DNA from 2 places in the Exiguobacterium sp. BMC-KP genome. Region 1 is predicted to be linked to the other one. Evidence: predicted binding sites of a transcription regulator. Region 1 holds the regulator's gene; the other holds the start of a gene.
What was found. Region 1 encodes LexA, which represses DNA repair genes until DNA is damaged. Its sites were predicted from a motif close to CGAACATATGTTCG; they were not measured.

Region 1 (10,032 bases):
ATCATCGATCACACGTATGTTGATCCCGCGCACCGGAATCAACAGATCGGGGAACAACTCGTTGCTGAGATCGTCAACTGGGCACGCGAGGCAAACGTCAAGCTATTGCCGTTATGTCCGTTTGCGAAAAAAGAGTTTGAACAACAATCCACTTATCAGGATGTACAAGCGAATATGTGAATTCAAAAAATCTCCTCAAGTCTTTCAAGACTTGAGGAGATTTTTTCGAGTCATTGTTTTTGAGGTCTGGTCGTCTTTTTCCGAGAAATAACCACCGCGACGAAATAAGCGATGACATAGAGCACGATCAGTCCTTGTTTTAACATGTAAGGTAGATCCATTTGATTCATAAGCAGAAAGCTGGCACATAACAATATCAGAAGGGACATCAACCGCTTATTCAACATATTAAAACCTCCTTTACTATCCATTAATTTAAATTTTAAGGATAACACAAGCGGCTCACCGAAATATGGTAAAGATGGATGAGGGAGTTACAGATACAATCGTAGAAACGCCATGGTAACGACACCGGTGATGACCGTCCAGGATAGACTTTTACTGAAGATCGCGATGGCCATCGTCGGTAGTGCTGCGAAAACATGAAGCGTCGAAATAGTCGGGAACGCATCGTTTTGCACGATAAGTAGATTTTGAAAGAAGAGCGCACCGAGTAAGCAAACCGGAATGAAGGAGAGCCATTCCGTTACGAGGCGAGGTAACGTCAGTCCGTGAAGGACTAGAAAGGGTAAAACGCGTGGAATCCAAGTAACAAGTCCACAAGCTAAAAAGAGAGCAATTAATTCTGGGCGGATTTCCATCGTGTGATCACGACTCCTATACTTGCGCCACCAAGCGTCGCGCAAAGAACGGCGACTTCTGGAGAAAAGTAGCGCATGGTTATGTAAAGCAAAAGCATGACGATCAGTAAGAGGCAACTATTCACAGCAATACGGGAACGTTCTCCTTCGAACTGTAAGTACAATAAGCCAATGAACATCGCAGTCAAGGCGAAATCGAGACCAAAGCGCTCAGGATCAGGAAACCAACTGCCGACGAGTGCTCCAAGAACAGTTGCGACGATCCAGCTAAAGTAAGCGGTCAGATTCAAGCCATGCATGAAAGAAGGTGAGATCTTCCCTTTTTGCGCAGTATTCATTGCGACCGCAAACGATTCATCTGTCAGTAGTGTCCCGGTACCGAGTCGATCACGAAGGTGCCGTGTCTCGACATGTGGTGCAAGTGTCAGACTCATTAACAAGTGTCTCAAATTGACGATGAATGTTGTCAGGATAATGGCAGAGGCAGGACTATTTAATAGTAAGAGACTCGTGATGATGAACTGGGCAGCACCTGCATAGATGAAGATTGACATGAATCCGACTTCAAGGGGAGATAAACCTGAAGCACGACCGACGATTCCGGCTGAAAAGCCGATGCCGATATAGCCAAGGACGGTTGGAAGACAGGCACGTACACCTGCTTGAAAGGCTGATGACATTCGATTCCTCCTCTTTTTAAAAGAGCATAGCATTCATGTGGAATATCGTCACTAACTGGTCAATATTTTCATCGTTTTTTTCGACATACTCGACTTGATTTGGTGGTAAAGAGTAAGTGGTACGGCAAAAATCAGTTAGGTAAAGGAGCGTTTTTCATGCACAAATTAATGAAAGATTCAAACCGGTTCGTTTCAGACATGGTCGACGGACTCGTACTTGCTCACCCTGATTTGTATAAAAAAGTCGAAGGTGTCAATGTCGTTGCGCGGAAAGTCCCACTCGATGGAAAAGTTGGTCTTGTCTCTGGTGGGGGAAGTGGTCACGAACCGGCACACGCTGGATTCGTCGGGGACGGTATGCTTGCTGCAGCTGTATGTGGGGAAGTCTTCACGTCCCCAACGCCTGATATGGTGCTTGAAGGGATTAAGGCTGCGCATGGTGGTAAGGGCGTATTGCTCGTCGTCAAAAATTATTCGGGTGACGTCATGAACTTCGATATGGCGAAGGAACTCGCTGAACTTGAGGATATCGAAGTTGATACGGTCATCGTCAACGATGACATTGCCATCAAAAAAGAAGAGGACCGTCGTGGAGTTGCAGGGACTGTTTTCGTTCATAAGATTGCTGGCGCTGCTGCTGCAGAAGGGAAATCACTAAGTGAAGTCAAAGCAGTCGCTGAAAAGGTCATTCATGGCGTTCGCTCAATCGGAATGGCGCTCTCGCCATGCTATATGCCAGAGAGCGGGAAACCAGGGTTTGAACTTCATGATGACGAGATGGAGATTGGAATCGGGATTCATGGCGAAAAAGGACTCGAACGAAAAGCGGTCGCTTCCGTTGATGCAATCGTCAAAGAGTTGCTCGATCGTCTGACGAAAGAAGTGCCAGATAAAAAAGTTGCGGTCATGGTGAACGGGATGGGCGGAACGCCAGAATCCGAGCTGTATATCACGTATAAATACGTCGCAGAAGAACTTCAGGCGCATGGTTACGAGATTGCCCGTTCGTTCGTCGGAAACTATATGACGTCGCTCGAGATGCACGGTTTCTCGATTACGCTTCTACCAGTGGATGATGAACTGCTTGGCTATCTCGACGCAGAAACGAAAGCGATTGGATTCTAATTTAGATAAACGGGGTGTACTAAGATGAAGTTGACGACGGAACAGTTGCGAAGCGCACTTATTAAAGCAGCAGAACAGATTGAACAGCACAAGGATGAATTGACGGATCTTGACCGAGAAATCGGCGATGGGGATCACGGAATTAATATGTCACGAGGGTTCCAAGCCGTTCAAAAGACGCTTGAGGAACATGGAGAGTACGAAGATTTAGGCGCATTATCCAAGGAAGTCGGAATGACGCTGATCAAAACAGTCGGTGGAGCATCCGGCCCTTTATATGGAACAGCATTCGTTAAGTTTGCCGGTGCATTTAAAGGAAAAACAGAAATCGAAGGAACAGAGCTTGCCGATGCTTTCCACGAGGCGACTGAAGGCATTAAATCGCGCGGGAAATCAGAATTCGGTCAAAAAACGATGGTTGACATTTGGACGCCATTCCAAGAAGCACTTTCGCAAGAAGGGGACTTGAAAGCAGCAATCGACCAAGCGCTTGCTGATACAAAAGCACGTGTCGCAACGAAAGGTCGCGCGTCGTACTTCGGTGAAGCGACGGAAGGTGTTCAGGACCCAGGCAGTCTATCAAGTGCTCTGTTACTAAGCGAAATCGCGGAGGTGCTCCATGGTTAATCTTGTACTTGTTTCCCATAGTGAAAAACTCGCGACGGGATTAAAGGAACTGTTAGCAGAAATGGCACCGGATACTCCGGTCTTGCTCGCAGCAGGTCTTGAGGATGGTAGTATTGGAACGGACGCTACTCGCATCGAAGAGACACTGAATACGTTAGACGACGATGGAGTCGTCTTAACGGATATCGGTTCTGCGACGATGAATACGGAACTAGCCCTTGAATTATACAGTGGGGAACGGACGATTCGGTTTATCGACGCACCGCTCGTCGAAGGTGCGTTTTTAGCGGCAGTCCTAAGCGGTCAGTCCAAATCCGTTGACGAGATTGAAGACGGGCTGAAAAAAGAGTTTAGCAAATAAGTAATAAAATCCCCTTTGCAAGTAGGCGATGGGGATTTTATTTCAATTACTTTTATTTGTATTAAAACGTAGATGAGTGTTTCATGAATCAAAACGACTGGAGCCATTTTTCTAACCACTCTCTAGGCAAACAAATTGTAGCTAAATCAATGGTCTGTAATTCATTTAGAGAATAACTGTTAGCAAGATAAAGATCCCATTGTGCATCGATATCGTTTACTACTTCAGCCGCTTGCTTACCTAACGGATAGCTCCCACGTCCGTCGGTTGCGATATAGTAATGATCGTTGTGGTACACGTCTGTCATATAGCGATAACACCAATCTGCTAGTTCTTCATGCGTGATGTTGCCATCAAGCGCAAACTGAATGTGTTCTTTTAACTGTTGATCAGAATAAGTAGAATGCATGATACACCTCTCGCTCAATTTTCTACAAGATATCAAAAACCCGGTCCCTCTGCAAAAGGGACCGGGTTAATTGTTTTATTTCGATGGTTTGAAGACCATTGTCGCTTCAACTGCTTTTTGCCATCCAGCATAGCGTTGTTCACGATCGTCTTCTTTCATCTCTGGTTTGAACTGGTGATCGAGCTTCCATTGTTGCTTGATTTCCGCTTTATCTTTCCAGTAACCAACGGCTAATCCAGCAAGATATGCTGCACCGAGTGCTGTCGTTTCGTTGATTTGCGGACGATCGACAGGAACGCCGAGGATGTCCGATTGGAACTGCATCAAGAAGTTATTCGCTACAGCACCACCGTCGACACGAAGTGTCTTCAGTTCGATACCAGAATCTTGTTCCATTGCTGTCAAGACGTCGCGTGTTTGGTATGCAAGTGACTCAAGCGTTGCGCGAACGAAATGTTCTTTATCCGTTCCGCGTGTTAAGCCGAAGATCGCACCACGAACATCTGAATCCCAGTATGGTGCGCCAAGACCAACGAAGGCAGGAACGACGTAAACGCCATCTGTTGAGTCGACTTTCGCTGCGTAACCTTCTGAGTCTTTCGCATGTTTTAGCATGCGTAGACCGTCACGGAGCCACTGGATTGCAGAACCAGCGACGAAGATCGAACCTTCAAGCGCATATTCAACTTTCCCATCAACACCCCAAGCGATTGTTGTCAAAAGGCCATGATCAGAAGAAACGGCTTTTTCACCCGTGTTCATGAGCATGAAGCAACCTGTTCCGTATGTGTTTTTTCCTTCACCGGCTTCGAAGCACGTTTGACCGAAGAGTGCTGCTTGTTGGTCACCAGCAATACCAGCAATCGGCACTTCGTAACCGAAGAAGTGATACGGTACCGTTTTGTCATAAACTTCACTCGACTGACGAACTTCTGGCAACATTGAAGCCGGAACACCGAGAATATCGAGTAACTCTTCATCCCATTTTTGTTCGTAGATGTTGTACATCAACGTCCGTGAAGCATTCGTATAGTCTGTAATGTGTGTTTTTCCACCAGACAGTTTCCATACGAGCCACGTATCAATCGTACCGAAGAGTAATTCACCATTTTCTGCTTGCTCACGTGCACCTTCGACATTGTCAAGGATCCATTTAACTTTTGTGCCGGAGAAGTAGGCATCAATCAGGAGTCCTGTTTTATCACGGAACTTCTGGTTCAAACCTTGTTCTTTTAAGTCGTCACAAATACCAGACGTTTGACGCGATTGCCAAACGAGTGCGTGATAGACTGGTTTGCCTGTTTCTTTATTCCAGACAACTGTCGTTTCACGTTGGTTCGTGATTCCGATTCCGGCGATTTGCTCAGGTTTGATATCTGCAGTTCCGAGTGCTTCTGCCATGACAGCAAGAATCGACCCCCAGATTTCGTTGGCATCATGCTCGACCCAACCTGGTTGCGGGAAGTATTGTTTGAATTCCCGTTGTGCCGAGTTGACGATTTTCCCATCGTGGTCGAAGATGATCGCACGTGAGCTTGTCGTACCTTGGTCGAGTGCTAGGATATACTTGTTTTCCATTTCGAAATCCCCCTTGAGCATTATGTGTTAGTGGAATGTGGTCTTAGTAAATCAATTGATAAATGAGCACGGCAATTGCTCCACCGATGATTGGACCAACAACTGGAATCCATGAGTATCCCCAGTCAGAAGAACCTTTGTTTGGAATCGGTAGGATGGCGTGTGCGATACGCGGTCCAAGGTCACGGGCCGGGTTGATAGCGTATCCTGTTGTACCACCGAGTGATAGACCGATAACGACGACGAGTAAACCAACGATGAGTGGTTTTAATCCGTCACCGAATGTTGTTAAACCGAGTGCCAAGATACCGAAGACAAGAACGAATGTCCCGATGATCTCAGAAATCAAGTTCGATGGCGTATGACGAATCGCTGGGCCTGTTGCAAACACACCGAGTTTTGCAGCTTGATCATCAGTCGCTTCAAAATGTTTCATGTAATGAAGCCAAACGAGAATGGCGCCGATGAAAGCTCCGACAAGTTGTCCAGCAATGTAGATCGGAACGTCTGCCCACGGTAAATCAGAGTTCAAAGCAAGTGCAATTGTTAATGCGGGGTTCAAGTGTGCTCCGCTCTCAGCAGCAACGAATGCTGCTGTCATGACGGCAAGACCCCAAGCGAACGTGATGACGATCCACCCACTGTTTTCCGATTTCGTCTTTTTCAAGACGACACCGGCGACGACACCATCCCCGAGTAGGATGAGGATCATCGTACCGATCATTTCTAGTACAAAGTTATTCATGCAAAAACCCTCCCTTTGGATTAAAGCAGATAATGGCCTTTCTACTTTAAATTACTCCGAATTGAGAACGTTTTCAATACAAATAATTGAAATATAGGAATGGAAATTTTTTATTTTGATGTTTAAAGATACGGTAAAATGGATAAGAAAACACCTCTTCCTACCTGTAAACAGGTAATAAGAGGTGTTAACGGCGACGCTTCTTTCTTTTTTTAGGTCGAAACCAGCTACTGGAATAATCTAGTAGGATATGAATCGTACTCGCTACCATGATGCCGATGATAAAAGCAGGCAGAGAAGCGAACCATGAATCAATCGTTGCCGAATCAAGAATTTGAAAATACAGACTTAGAAATAGTAGTGGAATCAAAATAGCAGCACTATATAGAAGTCGGATGATATCTCCGATGATCAGTCCATGTGACCAAATCGAGCGATGGGGCATGATTTTCACATAAGGCATCCATAGGACTCGAAACGGTCCAAAGCGATAATACGGTTCTGATTTTAAATCAAGGTCGGGCGACAGCCAAAGTGTACCGACAGCGATACCAATGGCGGTCGGTAACCAATCGGTTTGTTGCGTTGCGACCGAATACGCAACGTAACCCGTCAGCGCGATGGTATTGACGGTATCATGTACATTTCCTGAAGGCATGAAAAAAGACCAGTCGTAACTGGTCCCTCCGTCAATGAATCGTCCGATACACGCCGATTACCTTACCAAGAATGGAGACATTATCGAAATACATCGGATCCATCGAGTCATTTTCTGGTTGTAGACGTACCTGTTGATCTTCTAAGAAGAACCGTTTCACCGTCGCTTCGCTATCTTCGGTCATAGCTACGACGATTTCTCCGTTTTCTGCTGTGTTTTGTTGGCGCACGATGACACGATCGCCGTCAAGAATACCTGCATTAATCATCGATTCACCATCGATCGTTAACATGAAGACTGTCTCGTTACCTACATAATGTGCAGGGAGCGGGAATTGTTCTTCGATATTTTCAATCGCTGTAATCGGAAGACCAGCTGTGACTTTCCCAATGACGGGAACATGGACGATGGCTTCCGTGATTTCTTCAGGCTTATCAAGCAATATCTCAATCGCACGTGGTTTCGTCGGGTCACGGCGAATCATTCCCCGTTTCTCGAGTCGATCCAAATGACCGTGTACCGTCGAGCTAGACGCGAGTCCGACTGCTTCTCCGATTTCACGAACTGATGGTGGATACCCCTTCAGTTTCACTTCAGAGACGATGTAGTCGAGAATCTCTTGTTGGCGCTTAGACATTTTCCGCATACGAATTGCCACCTCTTTCTGGATTGAAGTTTGAAATGTAAGAATATATGTTTCTAGATTCACTATAACATAGAACAAATGAGCGTACAAACAATTGTTCGACATTTTGTGTTGACCGAACACGGGTTCTGTGTTTATTATGAGTTATGCGAACAATTGTTCCGCGAACATTTATTCTAACTCATTCATTTCATATTTGGAGGGATTCATGATGATTCATACGATTCGTACTCATGCTTTTTCTATTCTCTTCTATGCTTTAAGTGTTGCTTTCGTGATTTTTTTACTCATACCACGTCCGGATGAAAAGGTCGCGCAACTGATGACAGCGTCCGTAACGGTCGATGAGAACGCTACGGTCGAACAAATTGCTGAAGTCTATAACGACGGTTCAATGTCAGACGAAGAATATGTCAACTGGTTGATCAAAAATAATGATGTCGAGACAAAACATGTCATCTCAAAAAGCAAAATCGTTGTACCAATCGCACAACAATGACAGAATGGAAAAGTTGTGAAAGAACGAACAGGGATGTGAGGTACGATGAAGGTCGTGATTTATTGTCGGGTGTCGACTGAAAAAGAAGCACAAGATAGTTCGATTGAACGTCAACGGATGGAACTTTCGAAGGTGGCATCTCAAAAAGGATTTGATGTCGTAGATGTCGTCTCTGAAAAAGAGAGTGGATACGATGTTGATCGTGAAGGGATGCTAACTGTTCTTGATCATGTGACACGTGATGCGATAGATGCGGTTCTCGTGACGGATGACACACGAATTGGGCGAGGGAATGCGAAAATTGCTATTTTGCATACATTTAAAAAGCATGGTGTTCGACTGATGACGCTTGATTCCGATGGCGAATATCAGCTTGCTGATGCAGAGGCGATGGTGCTTGAGATTGTCTCACTCGTTGAAGAATATCAACGCAAATTGCATAATGCAAAAATCGCTCGTGGCATGCGCCGAGCTGTGGAACAAGGGTTTCGACCAGAACGTAATCTCAATCGCCAAGGAGACAACGCTGGACGTAGTCGAAAAGACGTACCAATCGAAGAAATCGTTCGTCTTCGAGAACTTGGTTTGACGTTCTCTGATATTGCAATCACCTTAAGAGGTATGGGGCATGATATTTCAAAAGCCACCGTCAATCGTCGGTACCTCGAATACCGTGAACTGACACCTAGCTCGGAATGAGAAGCAAGTAACCCGTCGACTGACGCGGTTAACTTGCTTTTTTTTATGGGCTCTTTTAAAGTAAGGATACAATTGAACAACTCAATTTTGAGTCGTACAGAAAGAGGGATTCCATGTTATCACAAGAACAATTAGATCGAATCAACGCTTTAGCGAATAAATCAAAAGTCGAGCCATTAACAGAAGCGGAAACGGCAGAGCAAAAAGAACTACGTGCGGCCTATCTCGCAGCGTTCCGTGGATCGTTTAAAAATCAACTCATGGGCATGAAGATCGTCGACGAAGAGGGTACAGACGTTACACCAGAGAAGTTGAAACAAGCACAAGAAGAAGAACGAAACAAGCAATAATCGTTTGTTTCTTCTATAAAAGAGAGGTCTCGCGCAAGCGGACCCTCTTTTTTTATGGAGTATTTGGATTAGGAAACATTGTACGATAGCAATACATCTTAATAGGGAGCTTTCATCGATTCAGACATCCTGTATGAGTCGATAGAACGGCTATAGATAGCGCATTCATTTTAATGTGACATACTATTTAGAAAAGTTGTATCACATTTGAGAGTATGCTAAAATAAGTAGGAATTTGTGAAAAAGAGAGAGGATGATTGTTTTGACGAACATGACGACAGTAGAACAATTAGCAATTAATACGATTCGTACCTTATCGATTGATGCCGTACAAAAGGCGAACTCGGGTCACCCAGGTATGCCAATGGGAGCAGCGCCGATGGCATTCTCACTTTGGGCGGATCATATGAACCACAACCCTAAAAATCCAGAATGGTTTAACCGCGACCGTTTTGTACTTTCAGCCGGACACGGTTCGATGCTTCTCTACTCACTCCTCCACCTATCGGGATATGATCTATCAATGGAAGATCTAAAATCATTCCGTCAATGGGGATCTAAAACGCCAGGTCACCCAGAATATCGCCACACGGCTGGTGTAGATGCGACGACTGGTCCACTTGGTCAAGGGATCGCGATGGCAGTTGGTATGGCAATGGCAGAGCGTCATCTTGAAGCAAAATATAACCGTGACGACCTTAACGTCGTTGATCACTTCACATACGGAATTTGTGGAGACGGGGACTTGATGGAAGGCGTTTCAGCTGAAGCCGCTTCACTTGCAGGTCACCTTGGTCTTGGGAAATTGGTCGTATTGTACGATTCAAACGATAT
Region 2 (10,032 bases), 1.3 Mb from region 1:
AGAGAAAGGAATGTACGGCTATGAAGTTTAATGGATTCCGTCATTTACGGGAAGGGGCAAAAGGTCTCGTCCGGAACGGCTGGATGACATTCGCTTCTGTCAGTGCCGTTACCGTTACACTACTTCTCGTAGGAATATTCGCAATGCTTATGTTCAACGTCAATAAGATTTCTGATAACGTCGAAAAAGACGTCGAAATCCAAGTGTTCGTCGAACGGGAAGCCGATCAGGCAAAAATTGATTCAGTCGGCGATTCACTGAAGCAATTACCGGGAGTCGCCTCTGTTCGTTATAGTTCGAAAGAAGAAGAACTGGACCGCTTCAAGGAGCAACTTGGCGAAGGTTCACAAGCGTACCGGTCCGTTGAAAAAGATAACCCGCTTCACGACCGATACATCGTCAAAGCTACCTCACCAAAAGAGACAGAAACACTTGCAAATTCCATCAATAAAATGGAAAATATAGATAGTGTCGAATATGGTAAGGACTATGTTAAAAAGATGTTTAACTTCCTTGAAGGAGTTCGGATCGGTGGAATTATCCTGATTGTCGGCTTGACGTTCATGGCGATGTTCCTCATTTCGAATACGATTAAAGTCACGATCTTCTCCCGTCGCCGGGAAATCGAGATCATGCGTCTCGTTGGAGCGAAAAACGGATTTATTCGTGCACCGTTCTTCGTTGAAGGGTTGTTGATGGGTATATTAGGTGCCATCATCCCGATTGTCGTTGTCTACTTTGGTTACGAAGCCTCGTATAATGCGATTCAGCCTCAGCTGTTAACGATTAACGAAGGAATCTTCTCACTGATTCCGCCAGGTCAATTATCACTAGAGGTCGTCTCAATCTTACTCGGTCTCGGTGCATTCATCGGTGTCTGGGGATCGACAACATCACTTGGTCGTTTCTTGAAGATTTAATTGATTCACTCAAAAATAAAATAGAGGAGAGATGCTTCTCATGAAAGTCCGATTCTATTCTGTCGTCCTGAGCCTAGCTTTGATTGGAACTAGCGTGTCCGTTCATGCCACGTCGAAAGAAGATTTGTTGAAGGAACAACAGGAGGTCGAAAGCCGTCTAAAAGAGACGGAACGATCACAGAATCAGACATCAGAGAAGTTGATCTTGACGAAACAGCAGCGCAAGGAAGCCCGTGCGCAACTGGATGAAGTCAACAGCCGTTTGGATGATTTAGCGCGTAAGATAGCCGATCAACAAGCGGCTGTTGCTGCATCTAAGGAACAATTGCGTCTAACGGAAGAAGCAATCTCCGAGACGCTGAAAGAACTGCATCAGCAAGAAGATCTACTTGGCAGTCGCTTACGTGCCGTCCAGCAAAAAGGGGACGTCACCTATATCGAAGTCTTGCTCGACGCAAAGGATTTCGGTGATTTGATTTCGCGCTTTAGCACGGTCAGTGAGATCATCAAACAAGATGATGATGTTCTACAAGCTTATAAAACGAACGTCACTCAGCTGAATGAACAAAGGTCGGATCAAGCCCTGTTGCTCGAGAGTCTAAAACGAGAGCAACGGAAATTACTTGTCCTTCAGACGCAAATCATTGCGGAATCAGATTTGAAGCGGAAGCTGGTCGTGCAGTTGAATACGAAAGTAAAAGCGTTGCAACAAGAGCAGTTCTCAAAAGCCGAAGAGTCAGAAATCCTCGCTGATCAGCGACAATTGATTCAAAATGAATTGGCTGCTCTAAAAGAAGCAGAACGAAAAGCAAAAGAAAAGGCAAAGCGGCGGGCAATCGAGGCAGCACGTCAAGCAGAAGCGAAGCGAGTAGCGGAAGCTAAGCGACAAGCAGAAGCCGCACGTGCTGCTGAAGCGAAACAACAGGAGACGGAAGTTCCAAAAGCAGAACCATCCGTTCCGAAAGTCGAAACACCCGATAAAACTAATACACCGACAGACGTCGAGTCGAGCCGTCCGTTTCATTTACCAGTGCAAGGATATGTTTCATCACCGTTCGGTCCACGGAACAATCCATTGACCGGAAAACCTGAAATCCATAAAGGGATTGACCTCGTCAATGCGAAAGGGACAGCGATTCATGCCGCAGCCGGTGGCATCGTCCTCCGTGCCGGTAGTGCGACAGGGTATGGCAACGTCGTCATGGTGACACACTTGATTGACGGCAAGGTCTACACGACCGTTTACGCGCATCTGGAGTCAATCGATGTAAAAACGGGTCAAACGGTCATGCCGGGTCAAACCGTCGGGACGCTTGGCTCCACCGGTTGGTCGACAGGTCCTCACCTGCACTTCGAATTGCATAAAGGAGAGTGGGCTGCCGGTCAACCGAATGCAGTCGACCCAGCACCGTACATCTTTTAACATCCCATAGAATACCGAAAAGATAGGGTAACCTATCTTTTTTTGCTATACTGAAAAAAATAATGCGTTTTTTAACGGAAGTGGGGAATCAAGCGTGAAAAAATCTACAACAGCAGTCATCGCGGTCAGTACCTTCGGGCTTGGTTTAGGGGCAGGTGCCGTCGGGATGTTGGCGGCAGGCGGAACGGATTCCGTCTCGACATCATCGTCTTCTTCGAATGCAACGGGGGATTGGAAAAAAATCGATCAGGTGCGTCAAATGATCGAACAGAACTATCTAGAGGACGTGACGGATAAAGAACTGCTGGATGGTGCGTTATCCGGGATGGCGGAAGTGCTCGACGACCCGTACTCGGTCTACATGGATGAGTCAGAGACGGCATCGTTCAATACGAATCTGTCGTCTTCGTTTGAAGGGATTGGGGCAACGCTTGAACAAAAAGGTGAGTCGATCGTCATCGTCTCACCAATCAAAGGCTCACCCGCTGAAAAAGCGGGCATCAAACCGGGCGACGTCATCTTAGAAATTGATGGTAAGTCGACAAAAGGTCAAAAGACGGATCAAGCGGTCAAAAAAATTCGTGGTGAAAAAGGGACGAACGTCGTCCTGACGATTCAGCGCAGTGGTCAAGACGCGATGGATATCACGATCAAACGGGATACGATTCCGATTGAGACGGTCTATACGTCGACGGAAGACGTCAACGGGAAGAAGATCGGTGTCTTGCAAGTGACACAGTTCTCGGAACCGACAGCAGAAGAGTTTGAGAAGGGTCTTGCGAAACTCGAGAGTCAGAATATTGATGGACTCGTCATCGACGTCCGAGGGAACCCAGGTGGTCTACTAACGGCTGTCTCGAAAATGATTGCATCGTTCATCCCGACGGATGTTCCGATTTATCAAGTAGAGAACAATAAGGGAGAGCGTCAGCAGGAATTCGGGAAGGCAGACGAGAAGAAACCTTATAACATCGTCGTGCTCGAAGACGGCGGATCGGCATCGGCGTCTGAGATTTTAGCAGCTGGTCTGAAAGAAGGTGCTGGGGCTGAGGTCGTCGGTACAAAATCGTTTGGTAAAGGAATTGTCCAAAGTGCCTATGACCTGAAGGACGGTAGCGACTTGAAGTTGACGACGAACAAATGGCTAACACCGGACGGCAACTGGATCCACAAAAAAGGGGTCAAGCCGACGATTGAAGTCAAGCAACCGGCTTACTTTAACGTCACGAAGATTTTGACTGACAAAAAGTCACTCGCAGTCGGTGATTATGGAAAATCGGTCGAAAACGCTCACCTGGTCCTTGAAGCAATCGGTTACGAGCCAAAAGGACAGGACGGCTATTTCGGTGACACGATGAAGAAAGCCGTTGAAGCCTTGCAAAAGGATGCGAAGCTTGATGTCACAGGAAAAATCGATCAGCAGACGGCGGGTGAGATGGAGACACGTCTCCTGAAGAAACTCGAGGATGACAAGAATGACGTTCAGCGGAAAAAAGCACTCGAGGTCGCTGCTCAATAATAAGGAATGGAAAGAGGTCTGAATGCGCGTGGAATTACTCGATGAAATTGGTTGGACCGCGATTAGTCTCATCGCCAGTCCGACCTTGTGGTTAGCACTCCTTGTCAGTTGGGTCATCGGCATCCGGCGTGTCAAACGGGAGCGTGGTCTGTTCCGCTCCCGGACACACGGAAAACGAAGCGATGTTCTCGAAACACTTTTACCGGGGCTACTCGTTGGTCTTATCTTATCCGTCGTCAGCGGATGGCTTGGATTAACGGTGACACCACAATACGCTCTGATGTTACTTGGACTTTCAAGCGTGCTATTGTTAATCGGCATCGTTCGCTTAAACGTACCGCTTTGGCCAATCGTCTTACTTGGACTTGCCGGCTGGTTCGTGATGGATTCGCGTCTCGATTCAGTTCGCGCAGTCGATCCGAAGATGATTTTATTACTTGCGACGGTAACACTCATCGCTGAAGTTGTCCTCGTCTGGTGGCGTGGGCAACGCCGCCTGTCCCCGTCACTCGTCGTCTCGAAGCGTGGTCGCTTCATCGGTGGCTTGTCAGCAAATAAGCTTTGGCTCTTGCCACTGCTCGTCTTCGTTCCGGGCGACGTACTCGAGACATGGTGGCCACGTTACAGTTTCCCGGGACTCGTTCCAATCATTGTGTGGTTACCGATCGGCTTCAGCTTCCTCTTTACCGGTAAGTTACCGAAGGAGTTGATGCGTCCACTCGTCCAAGGACGTTTGATCACGAGTCTCGTTGCAATCTTGTTGACGGTTCTTGCATACGTCACCGGACAAGCTGAATGGCTGTACGGCATCATTTTGTTGCTCGTCCTGCATATTCTGTTGCATCAACGGGTCAAACGTTTGAACCGGGCACAAACACCGCTCTTCCTTAATGGAACGCGTGGTGCGGTGATTCTCGGGACACTTCCCGATAAACCGGCTGCCGAGATGGGCTTGATTCCGGGGGAAGCGATCTATAAAGTCAACGGTGAGAAGGTCGACTCGGAAGCGTCGTTCTATGAAGCCATTCAAAAACACAAACCGTATCTGCGTCTTGAAGTCATGAACCATAACGGGGACATCCGTTTTGCGCAACGTGCCTTCTATGAACAAGACCATCATGAACTCGGTATCCTGTTCGTGAACGAGCCGGCCCATGGTCGGACGAAGGTTCGGTCCTTACATTAAAGAGTACATCCCTGTCACGGAACATCCGTGATAGGGATTTTTTTGTAAACGAAAAATCGATGTGCAACACTCGAAGCAAAAAGAAACTTTTGCATTTTCGAAAAAAAGGGTAACTTCCTAAAAGGAGCACTTCATAATCGAATGTTTGTTCGTAAAGTGGTACAATAAAAATAGATTTTTTACGTGATGAGGGGGAAGCAAACGATGGATTTTGAACTCGTTTCACCATTTGAGCCAGGCGGTGATCAGCCGACGGCAATCGAAAAATTGGTGACTGGGCTAAAACAAGGCGAACGACATCAGACGTTGCTTGGGGCGACCGGTACAGGGAAGACGTTCACAGTGTCGAACGTCATCAAGGAAATCAAGAAACCGACGCTTGTCCTTGCCCACAACAAAACACTAGCGGGACAACTCTACTCGGAGTTCAAGGAATTTTTCCCGAACAACGCGGTCGAGTACTTTGTTAGTTTTTATGATTATTACCAACCGGAAGCATATGTCCCGTCGACCGATACGTTCATTGAGAAGGATTCCTCAATCAATGATGAAATTGACAAGTTGCGTCACTCGGCGACGTCCGCCTTGTTCGAACGGGAGGACGTCTTGATCGTTGCCTCTGTCTCGTGTATCTATGGTCTCGGTAACCCGGAAGAATACAACAACCACGTCTTGTCACTTCGTGTCGGTAATGAGATGGGGCGTAATGAGATGCTCCGTCGCTTGATCGACATTCAATATGAGCGAAACGATATCGACTTCCAGCGCGGACGGTTCCGCGTCCGAGGAGACGTCGTTGAGATCTTCCCGGCGTCGCGTGATGAGCAGTGTGTACGAATCGAATTCTTCGGTGACGAGATTGAGCGGATTCGTGATATGGATCCGTTAACAGGTGAAATCATCGCGGACCGTGAGCATATTTCAATCTTCCCGGCGTCCCACTTCGTGACGGGGGATACCCGTTTGCAGAAGGCAATCGCGAACATCGAGAAGGAACTTGAAGTGCAGCTTGCGAAGTTACGTGAAGACAATCAATTACTTGAAGCACAACGGCTCGAGCAACGGACGAACTATGACCTCGAGATGATGCGTGAGATGGGCTATTGCTCAGGAATCGAGAACTACTCGCGTCATTTGAACTTGATGCCGGAAGGGGCAACACCGTATACGTTGATCGATTACTTCCCGAAAGACTTCTTACTCGTTGCTGACGAGTCACACGTGACACTGCCGCAAATTCGCGGGATGTACAATGGCGACCAAGCGCGGAAACAAGTCCTTGTCGATCACGGTTTCCGTCTGCCTTCAGCAAAAGACAACCGTCCGCTACGGTTCGAGGAGTTCGAAGAAAAAGTCAGTCAGGCAATCTATATCTCGGCGACACCGGGACCGTATGAACTCGAACATTCAAAAGAGATGGTTGAGCAAATCATCCGTCCGACGGGTCTTGTTGATCCGACGATTGAGATTCATCCGATTACCGGACAAATCGATTATTTGATGGACAACATCCGCGATCGCGTGGCGAAGAACGAGCGTGTCCTCGTTACGACATTGACGAAGAAAATGTCGGAAGACTTGACCGATTATTTGAAGGAACACGGGGTCAAGGTCAACTACATGCACTCGGAGATCAAGACACTCGAACGAATTGAAATCATTCGTGACTTACGACTCGGGAAGTACGACGTCCTCGTCGGGATCAACTTACTTCGAGAAGGACTTGATATTCCGGAAGTTTCGCTCGTAACGATTCTTGATGCCGATAAAGAAGGTTTCCTCCGGTCAGACCGTTCACTAATCCAGACGATTGGTCGGGCAGCACGAAACTCAGAAGGTCATGTCATCTTGTTTGCTGATAAAGTCACTGATTCAATGCAACGAGCAATCGATGAGACAGAACGTCGTCGCGCGATTCAGATGGCATTTAACGAAGAGCATGGCATTACGCCGCAGACGATCAAAAAAGATGTCCGTGGTGTCATTAGTACGACGATCGAGAGCGACGATACCGTCGAAAAACTCGAGAAGTTTAACAAACTCAAAAAACCGGAGCGCGAAACGTTACTCGAACAGCTCGACCAAGAGATGCGTCAAGCGGCGAAGGACATGCAGTTCGAACGAGCTGCCGAGCTCCGCGACCTCATATTAGAATTGAAAGCAGGTGCCTAAGTTGGGAGAAAAGAAGAATCAGATTATCATCAAAGGCGCTCGCGTCAATAATCTACAAAACATCGATGTCGAAATTCCCCGTGACCAACTCGTCGTCTTGACGGGTCTGTCCGGGTCAGGGAAATCGTCGCTTGCCTTTGATACGATTTACGCTGAAGGACAGCGTCGTTATGTCGAAAGTTTATCGGCTTATGCCCGTCAGTTCCTCGGACAGATGGATAAGCCAGATGTCGACACGATTGAAGGATTAAGTCCAGCGATCTCGATCGACCAGAAAACGACGAGTAAAAACCCACGATCAACGGTCGGAACCGTGACGGAAATCTATGATTATCTTCGACTATTGTACGCACGGATCGGGAAACCGATCTGTCCGAATCACGGAATCGAGATTTCGAGTCAGACAATCAGTCAGATGGTCGACCAAGTAATGGAACAACCAGAACGGACGCGTCTGCAAATCCTCGCGCCGATCGTCTCCGGACGAAAAGGAACGCACGTTAAAGTCCTCGACGATCTTAAGAAAGAAGGTTTCGTCCGTGTCCGCGTCAACGGAGAGACACTTGATCTCGCGGAAGAAATCACGCTTGAGAAAAATAAGAAACATTCGATTGAAGTCGTCGTCGACCGTGTCGTTGTTCGACCAGACGTCGAAGCCCGCCTCGCCGATTCGCTTGAAACAGCGCTTCGTCTCGCTGACGGTCGTGTCATCGTCGATACGATGGATGGAAACGAACTCTTATTCAGTGAACACCATGCTTGTCCGATTTGTGGCTTCTCGATTGGTGAACTCGAGCCACGGATGTTCTCGTTCAACTCGCCGTTTGGTGCTTGTACGTCATGTGATGGACTGGGGACGAAACTTGAGGTCGATGTCGATCTCGTTGTGCCGCATCCAGATAAGTCATTGAACGAAGGGGCAATCGTGGCGTGGGAACCGACAAGTTCGCAGTATTATCCACAATTGCTTAAAGCGGTCTGCGACCACTTTAAGATTGATATGGATACACCGTTCGAACAGTTGTCAGAAGAGCATCGCGAAACACTCTTGAATGGAAACACCAAAGAAGAAATCCATTTCCGTTATGAAAATGATTTCGGAATGGTCCGGAATACGGATCTCTACTTCGAAGGTGTCCTCAATAATTTACAACGTCGTTTCAAGGAGACGTCATCTGATTACATCCGTGAACAGATGGAAGGCTATATGGCGAAGAAGGCATGTCCGACATGTAAAGGACATCGTTTAAAACGGGAATCACTTGCCGTCAAAGTATCCGATCACCACATCGGTGAAGTGACAAAGATGTCCGTTAAACAAGCGGTCATGTTCTTTGACGAACTACCAGAGAAATTAAGTGAGAAAGACAAGACGATTTCAAAAATGATCGTCCGTGAGATTCACGAACGCGCGTCGTTCCTCGAGAACGTCGGTCTCGATTACCTGACGATCTCTCGTGCAGCTGGTACGTTGTCTGGTGGGGAAGCGCAACGGATTCGTCTTGCAACACAAATTGGTTCGCGTTTGACGGGTGTCCTTTACGTCCTCGATGAACCATCGATTGGTTTACATCAACGCGATAATGATCGCTTGATCAATACGCTAAAAGCGATGCGTGACCTCGGGAACACATTGATCGTCGTCGAGCATGATGAAGATACGATGATGGCAGCTGACTATTTGATTGATATCGGACCAGGTGCTGGCGATCACGGTGGTTTCGTCACGGCAGCCGGGAAACCAGAAGAACTGATGAAGGATGCGAACTCGCTGACCGGTCAATACTTGTCTGGGAAGAAGTTCATCCCTGTCCCATCGACACGCAAAGAGTCAGACGGTCGGATGCTCCACATCCACAAAGCGTCGGAAAACAACCTGAAGAACGTTGATGTCGACATTCCGCTTGGTTTATTCGTTGCCGTTACGGGTGTGTCGGGATCCGGGAAATCAACATTGATCAATGAGATTCTCTATAAGACGATCGCCCACGAGATGAACCGGGCGAAGGAAAAGCCGGGTGCCCATAAAGGCATCACCGGTCTCGACCAAATCGACAAGGTCATCGATATCGATCAATCGCCAATTGGTCGGACACCACGTTCGAACCCAGCAACGTATACTGGTGTCTTTGATGATATTCGTGACGTCTTTGCTTCAACGAACGAAGCAAAACTTCGTGGGTACAAAAAAGGACGCTTCAGTTTCAACATCAAGGGTGGACGCTGTGAAGCGTGTCGTGGCGATGGAATCATTAAGATCGAGATGCACTTCTTACCGGATGTCTATGTTCCGTGTGAAGTCTGTCACGGGAAACGTTATAACCGCGAAACACTTGAAGTGAAATATAAAGGCAAAACGATTGCCGATGTCCTTGAAATGACAGTCGAAGATGCACTCGCTTTCTTCGAGAACATTCCGAAAATCACGCGGAAACTACAGACGATTGCTGACGTTGGACTCACGTATATGCGTCTCGGTCAACCCGCGACGGAATTGTCCGGTGGGGAAGCACAGCGCGTCAAGCTGGCGTCTGAGTTGCATAAGCGTTCGACCGGGAAGACAATTTATATTCTCGATGAGCCAACGACAGGGCTGCACGTCCACGATATTGCGCGTCTTCTGAAAGTCTTGCAACGTCTCGTCGACAATGGAGATACGGTACTCGTTATCGAACACAATTTAGACGTCATTAAGACGGCCGACTACTTGATTGATCTTGGACCAGAAGGGGGCGACGGCGGCGGAACGATCGTAGCTGCCGGTACACCGGAACAGATCGCTGAAGTTAAAGCATCGTATACGGGACATTAT

Region 2: uvrB (excinuclease ABC subunit UvrB) is a predicted target of LexA. The motif match lies at 5,187-5,200, and genes of this name have one in related genera.

What each region holds. Positions count from the first base shown of each region.
Region 1 is NZ_LGIW01000015.1:430,264-440,295, forward strand. Features, by position in the region: gene ADM98_RS07675 (GNAT family N-acetyltransferase) at 1-180, shown strand, start outside; gene ADM98_RS07680 (AzlD domain-containing protein) at 495-821, opposite strand; gene ADM98_RS07685 (AzlC family ABC transporter permease) at 800-1,501, opposite strand; gene dhaK (dihydroxyacetone kinase subunit DhaK) at 1,658-2,626, shown strand; gene dhaL (dihydroxyacetone kinase subunit DhaL) at 2,651-3,253, shown strand; gene dhaM (dihydroxyacetone kinase phosphoryl donor subunit DhaM) at 3,246-3,614, shown strand; gene ADM98_RS07705 (hypothetical protein) at 3,703-4,041, opposite strand; gene glpK (glycerol kinase GlpK) at 4,099-5,601, opposite strand; gene ADM98_RS07715 (MIP/aquaporin family protein) at 5,645-6,346, opposite strand; gene ADM98_RS07720 (metal-binding protein) at 6,534-7,004, opposite strand; gene lexA (transcriptional repressor LexA) at 7,036-7,650, opposite strand; gene yneA (cell division suppressor protein YneA) at 7,862-8,149, shown strand; gene ADM98_RS07735 (YneB family resolvase-like protein) at 8,195-8,848, shown strand; gene ADM98_RS07740 (DUF896 domain-containing protein) at 8,962-9,198, shown strand; gene tkt (transketolase) at 9,470-10,032, shown strand, end outside.
Region 2 is NZ_LGIW01000015.1:1,777,762-1,787,793, reverse strand. Features, by position in the region: gene ftsE (cell division ATP-binding protein FtsE) at 1-31, shown strand, start outside; gene ftsX (permease-like cell division protein FtsX) at 21-920, shown strand; gene ADM98_RS15045 (murein hydrolase activator EnvC family protein) at 961-2,343, shown strand; gene ADM98_RS15040 (S41 family peptidase) at 2,438-3,862, shown strand; gene ADM98_RS15035 (PDZ domain-containing protein) at 3,885-5,048, shown strand; gene uvrB (excinuclease ABC subunit UvrB) at 5,253-7,220, shown strand; gene uvrA (excinuclease ABC subunit UvrA) at 7,222-10,032, shown strand, end outside.